DNA from 2 places in the Rhizobium sp. 01L419 genome. Region 2 is predicted to be linked to the other one. Evidence: predicted binding sites of a transcription regulator. Region 2 holds the regulator's gene; the other holds the start of a gene.

Region 1 (7,788 bases), 350 kb from region 2:
GAGCTTCTTTCCGAACCGGCGTGTGACATTCTTCAGCTCGAACATCATGCTCTTCCTTCGCATTGCAGGCTTGCTCTGGGATCGCATTAGTCCCGCTTCATGAACCTCGCATGTCAGTTTTGTGTAAGTCCTGTCACAAAACTCTGCACCGCAGCATTGAGCTCAGCCACCATAGCGGGAGAGGAAGTCTTCGGCTCCGAGCGCCCGGAAATCCGCCAGTGCGTCGCGCAGCCGGTCGTGTTCCCAGTCCCACCAGGCAAGCCTGTCCATGCGCTCGCCAACCTCTTTCGGGAAGCGTTCGCGGATGAGTTTGGCCGGCACGCCGCCCACGATCGTGTAGGGAGCGACATCCTTGGAGACGACTGCACCAGCGCCGATGACGGCGCCGTTGCCGACGGTCACGCCCGGCAGGATCGTAGCGCCATGGCCGATCCAGACATCGTTGCCGATTACGACGCGGTTTGAGCGGCGCCATTCGAAGAACTCCGTCTCCATGTCGGCATCCGGCCAGTAATCGACGGCGCGATAGGTGAAGTGGTGCAGCGTCGCGCGCCAGGTCGGATGATTGGTAGCGTTGATACGCACCGCAGCGGCGATGTTGACGAACTTGCCGATCGTCGCGCACCAGATGGAGCCGTCCTGCATGATGTAGGAATAGTCGCCGAACTCCACTTCGCTGATCCGGCAACGCTCGGAGACTTCCGTATAGCGGCCGAAGCTCGAATTGGAGACGGAGGCGGTCTCGTGGAAATAGGGCTCGATGCCCAGCTTGCGGCTCATGCTGCGATCGCCTTTCGGGGAGAGAATTGCTGGACGTCCAGAATGCGGTCAGCGGCTGCCTCGCGCACCTCCTCATCGTGGAAGATGCCGAGCAGGGCGACGCCCGCCTTCTTCTTTTCCTCGATCATGCCGACGACGACGGCACGGTTCCTGGCGTCGAGCGAAGCGGTCGGCTCGTCGAGCAGCAGGATCGTGTGATCGGTGATGAAGCCGCGGGCGATATTGACGCGCTGCTGCTCGCCGCCGGAGAAGGTGGCGGGCGGCAGCTGCCAGAGCGCTTCCGGCAGGTTGAGTTTTTCAAGCAGCGCCGCGGCTTTTTCCCTGGCGCTGGCGGCGGCTTCACCACGTGCGAGCAGCGGCTCGGCGACCACGTCGATCGCCGCAACGCGCGGCACGGTGCGTAGAAACTGGCTGACATAGCCGAGCGTCCGGCGCCGCACGTCGAGAATGGTGCGCGGGTCGGCGGCGGCGAGGTCGACGATCTTGCCCTTGTGGTCGACGAGGATTTGTCCGGTATCGACGGCATAATTGCCGTAGATCATCTTGAGCAGCGAGCTTTTGCCGATGCCCGAGGGGCCGCCAAGCACGACGCATTCGCCCGATGCAACCGAGAAGGTGACATCGGAAACGACCGGCAGCTTGAGGCCGTCGCGCAGGTGCATGATGAAGCTCTTGGCGACTTCTGAAACGACGAGAGGCGTTGCCATGATTTAAACCTGCAGGATCGAGGAAACGAGGAGCTGGGTATAGGGCTCGCGCGGGTCGTCCAGCACCCGGTCGGTCAGACCCTGCTCGATGACGAAGCCGTCCTTCATCACCATCATGCGGTGCGAGAGAAGGCGGGCGACCGCGAGATCGTGGGTGACGATGATGGCCGAGAGGCCGAGATCGTTGACGAGACCGCGCACGAGATCGAGCAGACGTGCCTGCACCGAGACATCGAGACCGCCGGTCGGCTCATCCATGAAGACGAGGCGCGGGCCGGTCACGAGATTGCGGGCGATCTGCAGCCGCTGGCGCATGCCGCCGGAGAAAGCGCGCGGCTGGTCGTCGATACGGCCGGTGTCGATCTCGACACGCTCCAGCCAGTCGATGGCCGTGGAGCGGATCTTGCCGTAATGCCGGTCGCCGATCGCCATCAGCCGCTCGCCGACATTGGCGCCGGCAGAGACCGTCATGCGCAGCCCGTCGGCCGGGTTCTGGTGCACGAAGCCCCAGTCCGTCCGCATCAGGAAGCGGCGCTCGGCTTCGCTCATGTGGTAGAGGTCGCGATAGTTGCCGTCGCGCATATGATACTCGACGCTGCCGGTGGTCGGCATCAGCCGGGTGGAGATGCAGTTGAGCAGCGTCGTCTTGCCAGAGCCGGATTCGCCGACGATGGCGAGCACTTCGCCGGGCCAGAGCTCGAAGGAGACATTCCGGCAGCCGATGCGGTTGCCGTAGAACTTCGAGAGGTCATTGACTTTGAGAAGCGGTATATCGGTCATTCTGCAGCCTCCCGGGCCAGCATTTCGCCGGCATGTCCGTGCGCGCGGCGGTCTTCGCAATGGTCGGTATCGGAGCAGACGAACATGCGCCCGCCCTTGTCGTCGAGGATCACCTCGTCGAGGTAGACCTCCTCGGCGCCACACAGCGCACAAGGCTTGCCGAAGCGCTGGATCTCGAAGGGATGGTCCTCGAAGTCCAGGCTGACGACGTCGGTATAGGGCGGCACGGCATAGATGCGCTTTTCGCGCCCGGCGCCGAAAAGCTGCAGCGCTTCCGACCTGTGCATCTTCGGATTATCGAATTTCGGCGTCGGCGAGGGATCCATGACATAGCGGCCATGAACCTTGACCGGATAGGCATAGGTCGTGGCGATACGGCCGTTGCGGGCGATATCCTCGTAGAGCTTCACATGCATGAGGCCGTATTCTTCCAGCGCATGCATCTTGCGTGTTTCTGTCTCGCGTGGTTCGAGGAAGCGCAGCGGTTCCGGGATCGGCACCTGGTAGACGAGAACCTGGCCCGCTCCGAGCTTGTCCTCAGGAATGCGGTGGCGTGTCTGAATGATCGTCGCATCCTTGGTGTGCGTCGTGACCGCGACATTGGCGACCTTCTGGAAGAAGGCGCGGATGGAGACGGCATTCGTCGTGTCGTCGGCGCCCTGGTCGATGACCTTGAGAACGTCCTCAGGTCCGATGATCGAGGCTGTTACCTGCACACCGCCGGTACCCCAGCCGTAAGGCATCGGCATTTCTCTTGACGCAAAGGGTACCTGATAGCCGGGAATGGCGATCGCCTTCAGGATCGCGCGGCGGATCATGCGCTTGGTCTGTTCGTCGAGATAGGCGAAATTGTAGGTGGCGAGATCACTCATTCGGCTGCCTCCTTTTGGGTCTCGCCGCTGTTGCGGGCGGCTTCGAATTCGCGGCGCATGCGGCGGACGAGGTCGAGTTCGGCCTGGAAGTCCACATAATGCGGAAGCTTCAGGTGCTCGACGAAGCCAGTCGCCTGCACATTGTCGGAATGGGAAATGACGAATTCTTCGTCCTGTGCCGGCGCGGTGATGTCCTCGCCAAGCTCTTCAGCTCGCAATGCGCGATCGACAAGCGACATGGCCATCGCCTTGCGCTCGCTCTGGCCGAAGACCAGGCCATAGCCGCGGGTGAACTGCGGCGGCGCCTTGGCCGAACCCTTGAACTGGTTGACCATCTGGCATTCGGTAAGCTGGATCGTTCCAAGTGAAACGGCAAAGCCGAGTTCCGGCACATCGAACTCCACCTCGACTTCCCCGATGCGGATTTCACCGGTGAAGGGGTGATTGCGGCCATAGCCGCGCTGGGTGGAATAGCCGAGAGCCAGCAGGAAACCCTCGTCGCCGCGAGCAAGCGCCTGCAGACGAAGATCCCGCGTCATCGGGAATTCCATCGGTTCGCGCGTCAGGTCGCCCGTTTCGTGGTCCTCAGGAAGCTCACCGTCATTTTCGATCAGGCCTTCCTGACCGAGGATTTCGGAGACGCGCATGACGCGGCCGGTCTCGGCTTCGCGCTGCGCCGGCTCTTCCACGGCTTCATCCGTCAAGAGCGAGGGATCGAGCAGGCGGTGCGTATAGTCGAAGGTGGGCCCGAGCAGCTGGCCGCCCGGAAGATCCTTGTAGGTGGCCGAGATGCGGCGTTCGATCTGCATATTGGCGGTGTCGAGCGGCTTGGAATAGCCGAAGCGCGGCAGCGTCGTGCGGTAGGCGCGCAGCAGGAAGATCGCCTCGATCATGTCGCCGCGCGACTGGCGTACGGCAAGGGCTGCGAGCGTGCGGTCGTAGAGCGAGGCTTCGGCCATGACGCGATCGACGGCGAGGGCAAGCTGTTCGACGATCTGCTCGATGCCGATCGCCGGCACGGAACGGTCGCCGCGCCGGCGGTCGGCGAGCAGGCGGTGAGCATTGGCGATGGCGGCCTCGCCACCCTTGACGGCAACATACATGAGCTCAGATCTCCGTTGCTGTGATCTTGGTGGTGCGCGGCAGGCAGAGGAAACGCTTGCCCGCCGTCAGCACGATGTCGATGCCGCGCGGGAAGAGGGCGCGGTTTTCCGTCCAGAGGCGCAGGAACGTTTCCGGCAGGCCGACAGGCGCGATCTCGGTCACGCTCTGGATGCCCGGACCCATCAGCGCCAGGCGGCGTCCGCCTTCGAGATCGGCAAGCTCGATCACCACTGTCGTGGAGCGATCGGGATATTCCTGCGTGCCGGCGGCAAACAGGCCGAAGGTGGAGATCATCGTGCCGGCCTCGACGAAGGCGAAGCGCGCCTCGGCCTTCTCGGCCGTCAGCGGGGCGCTGGTGTGGAAGCCCAGCCATTCCGGGATCGCCGACTTGGCAAGTCCGGCCGAAAGCCAGACGGGCGTGTCGTGGTCGCAGAGCGTCAGGCCGATCGCGCCGGCGGCAATGCCGAGCGGTGCGGGCGCCGTCACTTCGGCTGCGACGGTCTGGATCGTGCCGGGCCGGGCCATGCCGTCCATCAGCATCTTGAACACGCTTTGGGCCTCGAATACCGGCTCGGCAAAGCCGCCGGTCAGAACATCGGTCTTGGCGCTCATTCAGTTGTCTCCCCGCACCATGGTGAAGAAATCGACGCGGGTCGCGGCCGTCTCCTCGGCCTTGCGACCGGCCTCGGCGGTTATGCGGCTGGCGATAGGTGACAGCAGCCTGTCCTCGACGAAGCCCTTGGTGGCTTCCTCCTGCCAGAGCGCATCGAAGATCGCCGAAAGCCGTGCCTTCTCGCGGTCGGTTCCGAGCGCCTGCGCATGGCCAACGGAGCCGGAAGCAAGGCGCACCGTCGCGCGCGTCACTGTCACCTCGCCGAGATTGAAGGGCGCGCCGCCGCCGCCGATGCGGCCGCGAACCATGACGAGGCCCGTTTCCGGGCCGCGCACCGGCTGCGCCGCCGGCTTTTCGGCAAGCGCATCCCACGCCGCCAGCAATTCCTGCCTCTCAGCGCGCGCCAGCAGATCGACGGTGCGTTTGCGCCCGTTGTTTGTCTGCGCCGCAGGGTCTGTCTTCTCTGCTGCCGTCATCGTCTTTTCCTCGAAATATCTATTGATATAGACAACCATACAAGTTATACCTATCCCTAAATCGGCGAGGTGACAAGCGTGTGACACGACACGTCCAAAATTGGCCGGGCTTGAAGAGGTTCGGGCCACGAAATGATCAGGGAAGGGGTGTAATGGCAGGCATAAAGCAGGTGCAGCGGCAGACGGGCGTAGCGCTCTGGCGGCAGATCGCCGACAGGATCCGCGAGGCGATCGGCAGCGGCGCATACGATGCGACTGGCATGGTGCCGCCGGAAACCGCTCTCGCGACGCAGTTCGGCGTCAACAGGCATACCGTGCGCAGCGCGTTGGCCGCGCTTGCCCAAGAAGGCATCGTGCGGGCTGTGCAGGGTCGTGGCACGCTGATCGAGCGCAAGGAGCGCCTGAACTTCCCGATCAGCCGCCGGACACGCTTTACAGATGGCCTCAGGGACCAGGCGCGCGAAACGCATGCGCTCCTGCTCGGCCATGCAGAGGAGGTCGCCGACGCCGAGGTCGCCCGCTGGTTGCGCATCGAACAGGGTACGCCTGTCATCCGGCTGGAAACGGTGCGTGATGCGGATAAACGGCCTGTCGCCCGCGGCACGAGTTGGTTCCCGGCCGCCCGTTTTGCCGGCATCGGCGAGATCTATCGCAAGACGGAATCGATCACCAAGGCTTTTGCCGCCCTCGGACTGTCGGACTATGTGCGCGCCACGACCGAGATCACCGCCACCCACGCCGATTCCGGCGACATCGCCGACCTGGAGCTGACGCCGGGCGCCGTGCTGCTGATCACCAAGGCGATGAACACCGATCTGGAAGGCGTGCCGGTGCAATATTCGATCAGCCGCTTTGCCGCCGACCGGGTGCAGTTCACCATTGAGAACTGAAAACGAAAAAGGCCGGGCGCGAGCCCGGCCCTGAACCTATCGATGCCTGGTCGCGATCAGTGCGCGCCGGACATGTCGCCAAGCACTTCCTTGGAGGCGACGGTCGAGTCTGCCTTCAGCTTGTAGACTATGGGCACACCCGTCGCCAGATTCAGCGAAAGAACCTGCTCGCGGGTAAGGCGGTCGAGAACCATGACGAGCGAACGCAGCGAATTGCCGTGCGCGGCAACCAGCACCTTTTCGCCGCGCAGGACGCGCGGAAGGATTTCCGTCAGATAGTAAGGCCAGACGCGGGCGCCGGTGTCGCGCAGGCTTTCGCCGCCAGGAGGCGGAACGTCATAGGAGCGGCGCCAGACATGCACCTGCTCTTCGCCCCACTTGGCACGGGCATCATCCTTGTTGAGGCCGGAAAGATCGCCGTAGTCGCGTTCGTTGAGCGCCTGGTCGCTGATCGTCTCGAGATCAGGCTGACCGACCTTGTCGAGGACAAGCTTCAGCGTGTGCTGGGCGCGCACCAGGACGGACGTGAAGGCGATATCGAACTTGATGCCGTAGTCGGCAAGCGCCTGGCCGCCGGTCGTGGCTTCCTGGATGCCGAGCTCAGTCAGATCAGGGTCCTTCCAGCCGGTGAAGAGATTCTTGAGATTCCAGTCGCTCTGGCCGTGGCGAACGAGGACGAGGGTACCGCTCATGAAAAATGCCTCCGAGAAATGGTCAATGGGAAGAAAGCCCGAGAACGTCGAGCATGGAATAGAGCCCCGGTTTCTTGTCGCGCCCCCAAAGGGCTGCCTTGATGGCGCCGCGCGCGAAAATTGAACGGTCGGTTGCGCTATGCGAAAGCGTAACGGTTTCGCCTTCGCCGGCAAAGAGCACCGAATGCTCGCCGATGACGGAGCCGCCGCGCAGCGTCGCAAAGCCGATCGTGCCGGCTTCCCGCGCCCCCGTATGGCCGTCGCGCACGCGCACGGACTTCGCGGCAAGATCGATATTGCGGCCCTTTGCCGCTGCCTCGCCGAGCAGCAATGCGGTTCCGGAGGGCGCGTCGACCTTGCGCTTGTGATGCATCTCGAGAATTTCGATATCCCAGTCGGCGGGATCGAGCGCCTGAGCCGCCTGCTGCACGAAAACGCTCAGCAGATTGACCCCGAGACTCATATTGCCCGATTGGACGATGCGGGCATGGCGCGAGGCGGCCGCAATCTTTGCATTGTGCTCATCGGAGCAGCCGGTCGTGCCGACGACATGAACGATACGAGCCTGCGCCGCCAGTCCGGCAAATTCCACTGACGTGGCGGGCGACGTGAAGTCCAGCACACCCTCGGCATGCAGGAACGCTGCCAGGGGATCGTCGCCGATGATCACACCATTGGCGCCGAGACCGGCGATTTCACCGGCATCCTTGCCGACGAAGGGCGATCCCGGCCGCGCGACCGCTGCATGCAGCGTCACGCCGTCGATGGAATGGATGAGACGAATGAGCGTCTGGCCCATGCGCCCCGCCGCTCCGACCACAACCAGTTTCATCGCAGCGTCGCTCATGTCAGTCCGTCATCCCGATCAGTATGA
Region 2 (7,788 bases):
ATATTGGAGAGATGCCAGACCTTGTCGGCCTGATCCTTGAGGGCGGCCACAACCTGCGGATTGCCATGCCCCACGGATGTGACGGCAACGCCCGCGCCGAAATCCAGATATCGCTCGCCAGTTTCGGTGATCAGCCACACGCCTTCGCCTCGCTCGAACCGCAGCGGGGCACGAGAATAGGTATCATAAAGCGGCGAGGCTTCAGCCATGGCGCAATCTCCTGGTCAGGCTCTGAAACAATGGACTCCGGCTAAGAAAACCAGGCCCGAAAAATTAAAAATGCCGCCTTGCGGCGGCTTCTCAGGCACTATTTCCTTTTCGCAGTGCGATGTCAACAAAACTGAGGATTTAGCGCATGCGTCAAGCGCCTAATGGGCTTTTCAGGTCTATCAACAGCTAATGTTGCAGAAATGACTCGCCGGGGAAGCAAGTTGGGGAAAACCCCGAATTCGGATTCATCGGATTCCTGCGACTCTTGTCACAGAGTCAGGCTCACACTAGGTTAAAGTTCAATTACTAGACTGCATGCGGCGGAACTAGTCACCAAAATTGATCAGGCGTTTCTTGCTTCGGAGGCTTTCGGGGCAACGGTGAGGGATTCTGCCATCACCAACGCGAAAGGCGGAGACAGGGCAATGAACTGGACAGACGAGCGTGTCGAGAAGCTCAAGAAGCTTTGGTCGGAAGGGCTGAGCGCCAGCCAGATCGCTGCGCAGCTTGGCGGAGTGAGTAGAAACGCTGTTATCGGCAAGGTTCACCGGCTCAGTCTTCCCGGCCGCGCCAAGGCCGGCGGCACGGCGACCGCTGCGCGCGCACCGAAGCGCAATACGTCGGCTCCGCGGGCCCCGAACTACGCATCTCGCCTCGCCACCACCCGCACCGTGACCCGCCAGCAGGGCGCAACGATGCTGAAGGAAGAGATCGAGATCGAAACGGTCGAGGAAATGGAATATGTGCCGGCCAAGAATGTGGTCGTGCCGATCTCCCGCCGCCTTGGCCTGACGGAACTGACCGAGCGCACCTGCAAGTGGCCGGTCGGCGATCCGCTGAAGGACGACTTCTATTTCTGCGGCTGCGACTCCACGGATTCCTCGCCTTATTGCAACTATCACCAGCGCCTCGCCTACCAGCCGGTCAGCGAGCGCCGCAGGGCAGCCGTCCGGGCAGCCTGACAAGCGCCTGCAAAAAGCAGCATCCATGGCCCCTCCTAGCGAAAGCGTGGAGGGGCTATTTTTTTGGCTTTATCGCCTGAGGCTGAACCACCTGCCTGGCGAACGATGGCGCCGCCTTGATCGCAAGAACGCAGTTTCGCCGGCCATGACGCTGGGGCGGAACGGGGCGATCATTGCCTCGCTGATCAAGACGTGCAAGCTCAGCGCCGTCGTCAACGACCACAGGCCGACGCGGAGCGGTGAACTCTTGCCGTAGAATTACTAGGCAGGGCAATAAGTGCTTAAATCCTTCTGTTGGCTCTAAGCGGACATACCAAAGAGTTTTCTCAGGGGCAGCTTCGCGCCATCATTTCAGCCGTTCAGACACAATCGTCAGCGTCCCAGAAGCTGCCATCGAGCTGAGCGCCATAAAGTTCAAAGACGACAGCAACGCCAACCTGAAATTACCTAAAGGCCGGAAGCCGAAAAACGAGCCTATATTGAGCACTTCGGAAGCTGGCGGTGCTCCTGACATTAAATCGACGGACATCCCCCGCTCTTATTTCCAGATGTCGAAGCCGAGATGCCGAGCCATTTCGGCCGGTGGAGTAATCGGCCACCGCAACGAAAAATTTAAGCGCGACAAGTCGCATCTTTCGCTTCTCACCAAGCAAAGCAAATTGCCACTGTCGGAAGCACCCTCCGGGAACGCTCCCCGTACCAGGCACCAACAGGTGTCACCCGGCACTGCCGGGTGACAGAACGTCCCGTCGATGTCGTCAAGACCTGATGAACGAGAGCAGGTCGGGGTTGAGGACATCCGCATGCGTGGTCAGCATGCCATGGGGGTAGCCCGGATAGGTCTTCAGCGATCCGTTCTTAAGCAAGTTGACCGCACGCGGCACGGAACTTGCGAAGGGGACGACTTGATCGGCCTCGCCATGCATCACCAGCACCGGCACGGTGATCTTCTTGAGGTCTTCGGTATAATCTTCCAGCCAAGAGTCGACAGTCGCGTAGTGAGCCAGGGCACCACCGGCCATGCCCTGGCGCCACCAGTTCGCAATGATTGCCTCCGAAGGCTTGGCCCCATCGAGGTTGTAGCCGTAGAACGGATTCTCAGGGACGAAACGGTAGAACTCCGCCCGGTTGCCCAGCATGCCTGCCCGGATCGCTTCGAACCACTCCGGCGGTTGACCGGACGGATTTTCCGCGCTCCGGTACATGTTCGGCGTCAGCGAAGCGACCAGCACCGCCTTCGCGACGCGCTCCTGGTGGCGAGCGACATAGCGAGCCACCTCACCGCCACCTGTCGAGTGCCCGATATGGATCGCGTCGCGCAGGTTGAGATGGTCGGTCAGCGCCGCGAGGTCGGCAACCCAGTGATCCATGTCGTTGCCGGTGCCGGGCTGGTCGGACCGGCCGTGGCCGCGCCGGTCGTGGGCGATCACCCTGTAGCCGTGATGAAGGAAGAACATCATCTGGGCGTCCCAGTCATCCGCTGTCAGCGGCCAGCCGTGGCTGAAAACGATCGGCTGGCCTGTGCCCCAGTCTTTGTAGAAGATGTTTACGCCGTCTTTAGTCGTGATTGTAGGCATCGCGTCGCTCCATCTGCGCTGTTAAACATTCATTCGAAGATAATAAATCACTAAATAAAGCCATTCATCCACGCGCTATTGCAATAGCCGACGCAAGATTGCCACGCATGCCTCAACTTTCGAGGCCTAGGCACATGATCCGACACAAGAATTGGTCAGTCTCACATAATGTAGGTCAGCGCCGATGATTGCAGGTCACGACAGGTAGGCTTTTAGACATTTAGCTTTCCTTCTCTGACTGGACACAGTTCACTGCGAAATACTTCCGGTGAGGCGTTCGACTATGTCCCTAGATTGCGGCGTTAATTAAATCCCCCTTTTATCAAGGACAAATACCTTGTACGTTCGAGCTATGCCTTAAAGGCATAGCGAGGACGCGATGGAACTCAGGCATTTGCGTTATTTTATTGCTGTTGCGGAAGAGGGAAGCTTACTGACCGCAGCCGAGCGGCGGCTACACACTTCCCAGCCCTCACTCAGCAGGCAAATTCGCGATCTGGAAACCGAAGTCGGTGTAAAACTGCTGGAACGGCAGCCGCGCGGCGTGACGCTCACTGCCGCCGGTAAAGTGTTTCTTGATCACGCGCGGCTGGCGTTGTTGCAAGTCGAGGCGGCTGCGGAAGGGGCCCGGCGGGCAGAACAGCCGCAAAAGCAGTCGTTCACTATCGGTTTTCTCGCAGGGCAAGAGGTCGTGTGGCTACCCCACGCACTGCGCATTATTCGTGAGGAAGCGCCGGAGGTTGAAATCATATTGTCCAGTCAGTCTTCCCCGGACCTTGCTCTGGCGCTGATGCGAGGCAAGCTGGACGTCGCTTTCCTTCGCCCCGAGACGCAGAGTGTTGGTGTGTCGTTCAAGTTTTTAGCCAAGGAGCCACTGATCGCCGTGCTGCCGGCTGACCATCGCTTGACGTCGCAGAAAAAGATCCGGCCACAGGATCTTGCCCGCGAAACTTACGTCAGTTCGGCTAGAATTTCTCCGGTATTGCAATCCCTGATCCAGGAGTACGCGTCGAACGTTGGGATCACACTCAAGGCAGAGTACGAAGGTGAAGGCCTGCCATCAGCAATGTCGCTCGTCGTGTCTACAGGTGGAATAACGCTTATTCCGCTTTATGCGCAAAATATGCTGACGCCAAATGTCGTTGCTAGAGCACTTGAGGGTGTGCCTCCGACAATTGATCTCACCTTAGGATACAACGATTCAAATTCCTCACCTTTGCTCCGCCGATTTTTGTCTCGTTCTGATGAATTAGTCGCCAACGTACAAAATCAGAGCATCATCCGATATGCTGAAGTTCCATAGCAGAGCTCACGCTCATCTTGGTGACGGCTTCGATTGGCTAACGCCAGCAAGCCGACAGTCCCCTTCCGGCCCCAAATCAGTCGATGCTCAAGGCTCAGAGAATGTTCGCAATCGGCGCATAGCAGATGTCCCCGTCATCGCTTGAGCCCTCGCGATGCAAGGGGCATGTCGGTCAAGGTGTCAGCAAGGCAACGCCTACTCTTAAAAAGCCCACCCGAACAAACAAACGGGCCGCCCGGGAAAACCCGAGCGACCCGTTCGTGACCTCCGATCACTCGGATCAGGCTTCCATGGAATATCCCGCGCCGCGGACGGTGCGGATGACATCCTGCATGTTGGAGAAATTCAGCGCCTTGCGCAGGCGGCCGACATGGACGTCGACGGTGCGTTCATCCACGTAGATATCGTGACCCCAGACGCCATCGAGAAGCTGCGAGCGGGAGAAGACCCTGCCCGGCGACGACATCAGGAATTCCAAGAGGCGGAATTCGGTCGGGCCGAGGCGGACTTCGCGGCTCTTGCGATGGACGCGATGGGTTTCGCGATCGAGCTCGATATCACCACATTTCAAAACGGTGGAGAGAACCTCCGGACGGGCGCGTCGCAGCATCGCCTTGACGCGGGCAACGAGTTCCGGCGTGGAGAAGGGCTTGACGACATAGTCATCCGCGCCGGTCGAGAGACCGCGAACGCGCTCGCTCTCTTCGCCGCGTGCCGTCAGCATGATGATCGGCAGACGCTCGGTTTCCGGCCGCATGCGCAGCCGGCGGCAGAGCTCGATGCCGGAAACGCCCGGCAGCATCCAGTCAAGGATGAGCAGGTCCGGGGTGCGCTCCTGAAGCCGGATTTCGGCCTCGTCGCCACGGAGGATCGTATCCACCTCGAAACCTTCAGCCTCGAGATTGTAGCGGAGAAGCACGCTGAGTGCCTCTTCATCTTCAACAACTGCAACTCTTGGGATCATGCGTGTCAGTCTCCTAATGCATGATCCTTAAACCGGGGGTGATTTAAGCAAGGGACCATGCAGGAACTCGGAATTGGCTGCGACCCTTGCGCGCCCCAGCGCGGGGCGCGCACGCAATCGGCAGGTCCGGATTACTCCGTCACCGCACCAACGGTATTGGAGCTGTCGTCCTTCGGACGTTCGCCCTCCGGCTGGGCGCCGGTTGCCATGTAGTAGATCGTCTCGGCGATGTTGGTTGCATGGTCGCCGATGCGCTCGATGTTCTTGGCGCAGAAGAGAAGATGCGTGCAGCTCGTGATGTTGCGCGGATCTTCCATCATGTAGGTCAGGAGTTCGCGGAACAGCGAAGTGTACATCGCGTCGATCTCGTCGTCGCGTTCGCGGATCGCATTCGCCTTGTCAGCTGAACGATTGGTGTAGACGTCGAGCACTTCCTTGAGCTGGACGAGCGCCAGTTCGGAGAGATGCTCGAGGCCGCGGGCGAGCTTGCGCGGAACGCCGGTGCTCTGCACCGCGATGACGCGCTTTGCCGTGTTCTTGCCGAGATCGCCGACGCGCTCGAGGTCGGCGGCGATGCGGATCGAACCCATGATCTCGCGAAGGTCGGAGGCCATCGGCTGGCGACGGGCGATCGTGACGATCGCCTTGTCGTTGATCTCGCGCTCGGCGTGATCGAGGATCACATCGTCGGAAATGACCTTCTGAGCAAGCGCGGTATCGCCGTTGACGAGCGCGCGGACAGCGTCGCCGCCCATCTGTTCGGCAAGGCCACCCATCTCGGAAATGCGCCGGGACAGGAATTTCAGATCGTCATCGTAAGCAGAGAAAATATGTGTTGATGCCATGGGGCTTTGTCCTCGAAATCGGGAAGGCTTCACATCGCCAAAATCAGCCGAAGCGACCCATGATGTAGTCCTGGGTACGCGGATCGTCCGGGTTGGTGAACATCTTGTCGGTATCGTTCTCCTCGACCAGGTTGCCGAGGTGGAACATGGCCGTGCGCTGCGATACGCGAGCGGCCTGCTGCATGGAATGCGTCACGATGACGATCGTGTAGTTTTCACGCAGCTCGTGGATCAGCTCTTCGACCTTGGCAGTTGCGATCGGGTCGAGCGCCGAGCAGGGCTCGTCCATCAGGATGACTTCCGGGCTGACGGCAACGGCGCGTGCGATGCACAGACGCTGCTGCTGACCGCCGGAAAGGCCGGTGCCGGATTCATGCACGCGGTCCTTGACCTCGTTCCAGAGGCCGGCGCGCTGCAGGCTGGTCTCGACGATCTGGTCGAGGTCGGCCTTGGACTTGGCAAGGCCATGGATGCGCGGGCCGTAAGAAACGTTTTCATAGATCGTCTTCGGGAACGGGTTCGGCTTCTGGAAGACCATGCCGACGCGGGCGCGAAGTTCGACGACGTCGATGTCGGGATCGTAGATGTCGTCGCTATCGAGCGTGATCTTGCCGGTGACGCGGCAGCCGTCGATCGTGTCGTTCATGCGGTTCAGCGATCGCAGGAAGGTGGACTTGCCGCAGCCCGAGGGGCCGATCAGGGCGGTCACGGTGTTTTCGCGGACGTTCAGATTGACATCGAAAAGCGCACGCTTCTCGCCGTAATAAACGGAGACATCCTGACCGATCATCTTATACGGGACGTTGCTCATTTTCTGGTCCAGCGCCTTCTCGACTGCGGCTTCCGTCAACATGTTCATGATCTTTACTCCGTTTACCAGCGGCGCTCAAAGCGACGACGCAAGAGGATAGCTCCGAGGTTCATGACGATCAGGAACAGGAGCAGGACGATGATGGCACCCGAGGTTCTTTCCACGAAGGCGCGCTCGGCTTCATTGGCCCACATGTAGACCTGAACCGGAAGTGCCGTGGAAGGATCGAGCGGGCTGGACGGCGCCTGGGCGACGAAGGCGACCATGCCGATCAGCAGCAGCGGCGCGGTTTCGCCGAGTGCGTGGGCAAGGCCGATGATCGTGCCGGTCAGGATGCCGGGCATGGCAAGCGGCAGCACATGGTGGAACACCATCTGCATCTTGGAAGCACCGAGGCCGAGGGCGGCCGAGCGGATCGACGGCGGCACGGCGCGCAGTGCTGCGCGGGTGGCGATGATGATCGTCGGCAGCGTCATCAGGGTCAGCACCAGACCACCGACCAGCGGTGCCGAACGCGGCAGGCCGGCGAAGTTGATGAAGACCGACAGGCCGAGCAGACCGTAGACGATGGACGGCACGGCAGCGAGGTTGTTGATATTGACCTCGATCAGGTCCGTCAGCCTGTTCTTCGGTGCGAATTCCTCGAGATAGATCGAGGCGGCGACACCGATCGGCAGCGCAAGCACGAGGACGATCAGCATCAGGTAGAGCGAGCCGATGAGGGCGACGCCGAGACCTGCAGCTTCCGGACGGCTGGAATTGCCGTTGACGAAGAGGCCGGTGTTGAAGACCTTGTGAAGCGAACCGCTTGCCTTCAGCTGGTTCATCCAGCCGACCTGCTTGTCGTTCACCTTACGGTTCTTCTCATCGACCGAGAGGTCGATCTGGCCCTTGTTGGCGCTGTCGACATTGGCATCAGCCAGGATCGTGACATTGACGGTCTTGCCGATGATCGAGGGGTCGGCAACGACCATGTCGCGCAACTGGATCGGCGCACCCTTGGACAACATGTTGGATGCATCGCGCACGTCGGGACGGCTCGACGCGTTGATGCCGAGCTGCTTGACGATCGCGTCACGCAGGAGAACCGGGTAGCTGGCGGCGATGAGAACCGAA

The links. Region 2 encodes PhoB, which activates phosphate uptake and scavenging genes when phosphate is short. Its sites were predicted from a motif close to TGTCATNNANCTGTCAT; they were not measured.
Region 1: a site for PhoB is predicted at 5,402-5,418, ahead of phnF (phosphonate metabolism transcriptional regulator PhnF). Genes of this name have one in related genera too.

What each region holds. Positions count from the first base shown of each region.
Region 1 covers NZ_JBFTSM010000003.1:478,823-486,610, reverse strand. Annotated here, with positions in the region: gene phnC (phosphonate ABC transporter ATP-binding protein) at 1-45, opposite strand, end outside; gene AC1DUP_RS09425 (DapH/DapD/GlmU-related protein) at 163-780, opposite strand; gene phnL (phosphonate C-P lyase system protein PhnL) at 777-1,487, opposite strand; gene phnK (phosphonate C-P lyase system protein PhnK) at 1,491-2,267, opposite strand; gene AC1DUP_RS09410 (alpha-D-ribose 1-methylphosphonate 5-phosphate C-P-lyase PhnJ) at 2,264-3,139, opposite strand; gene AC1DUP_RS09405 (carbon-phosphorus lyase complex subunit) at 3,136-4,242, opposite strand; gene phnH (phosphonate C-P lyase system protein PhnH) at 4,247-4,855, opposite strand; gene phnG (phosphonate C-P lyase system protein PhnG) at 4,856-5,332, opposite strand; gene phnF (phosphonate metabolism transcriptional regulator PhnF) at 5,485-6,222, shown strand; gene AC1DUP_RS09385 (2,3-bisphosphoglycerate-dependent phosphoglycerate mutase) at 6,279-6,914, opposite strand; gene dapB (4-hydroxy-tetrahydrodipicolinate reductase) at 6,937-7,761, opposite strand; gene AC1DUP_RS09375 (ABC transporter ATP-binding protein) at 7,780-7,788, opposite strand, start outside.
Region 2 covers NZ_JBFTSM010000003.1:125,748-133,535, forward strand. Annotated here, with positions in the region: gene AC1DUP_RS07580 (acetylornithine transaminase) at 1-209, opposite strand, end outside; gene AC1DUP_RS07585 (GcrA family cell cycle regulator) at 636-1,172, shown strand; gene AC1DUP_RS07590 (hypothetical protein) at 1,198-1,428, shown strand; gene AC1DUP_RS07595 (hypothetical protein) at 1,519-1,701, opposite strand; gene AC1DUP_RS07600 (alpha/beta fold hydrolase) at 1,931-2,749, opposite strand; gene AC1DUP_RS07605 (LysR family transcriptional regulator) at 3,129-4,052, shown strand; gene phoB (phosphate regulon transcriptional regulator PhoB) at 4,333-5,016, opposite strand; gene phoU (phosphate signaling complex protein PhoU) at 5,148-5,861, opposite strand; gene pstB (phosphate ABC transporter ATP-binding protein PstB) at 5,905-6,720, opposite strand; gene pstA (phosphate ABC transporter permease PstA) at 6,735-7,788, opposite strand, start outside.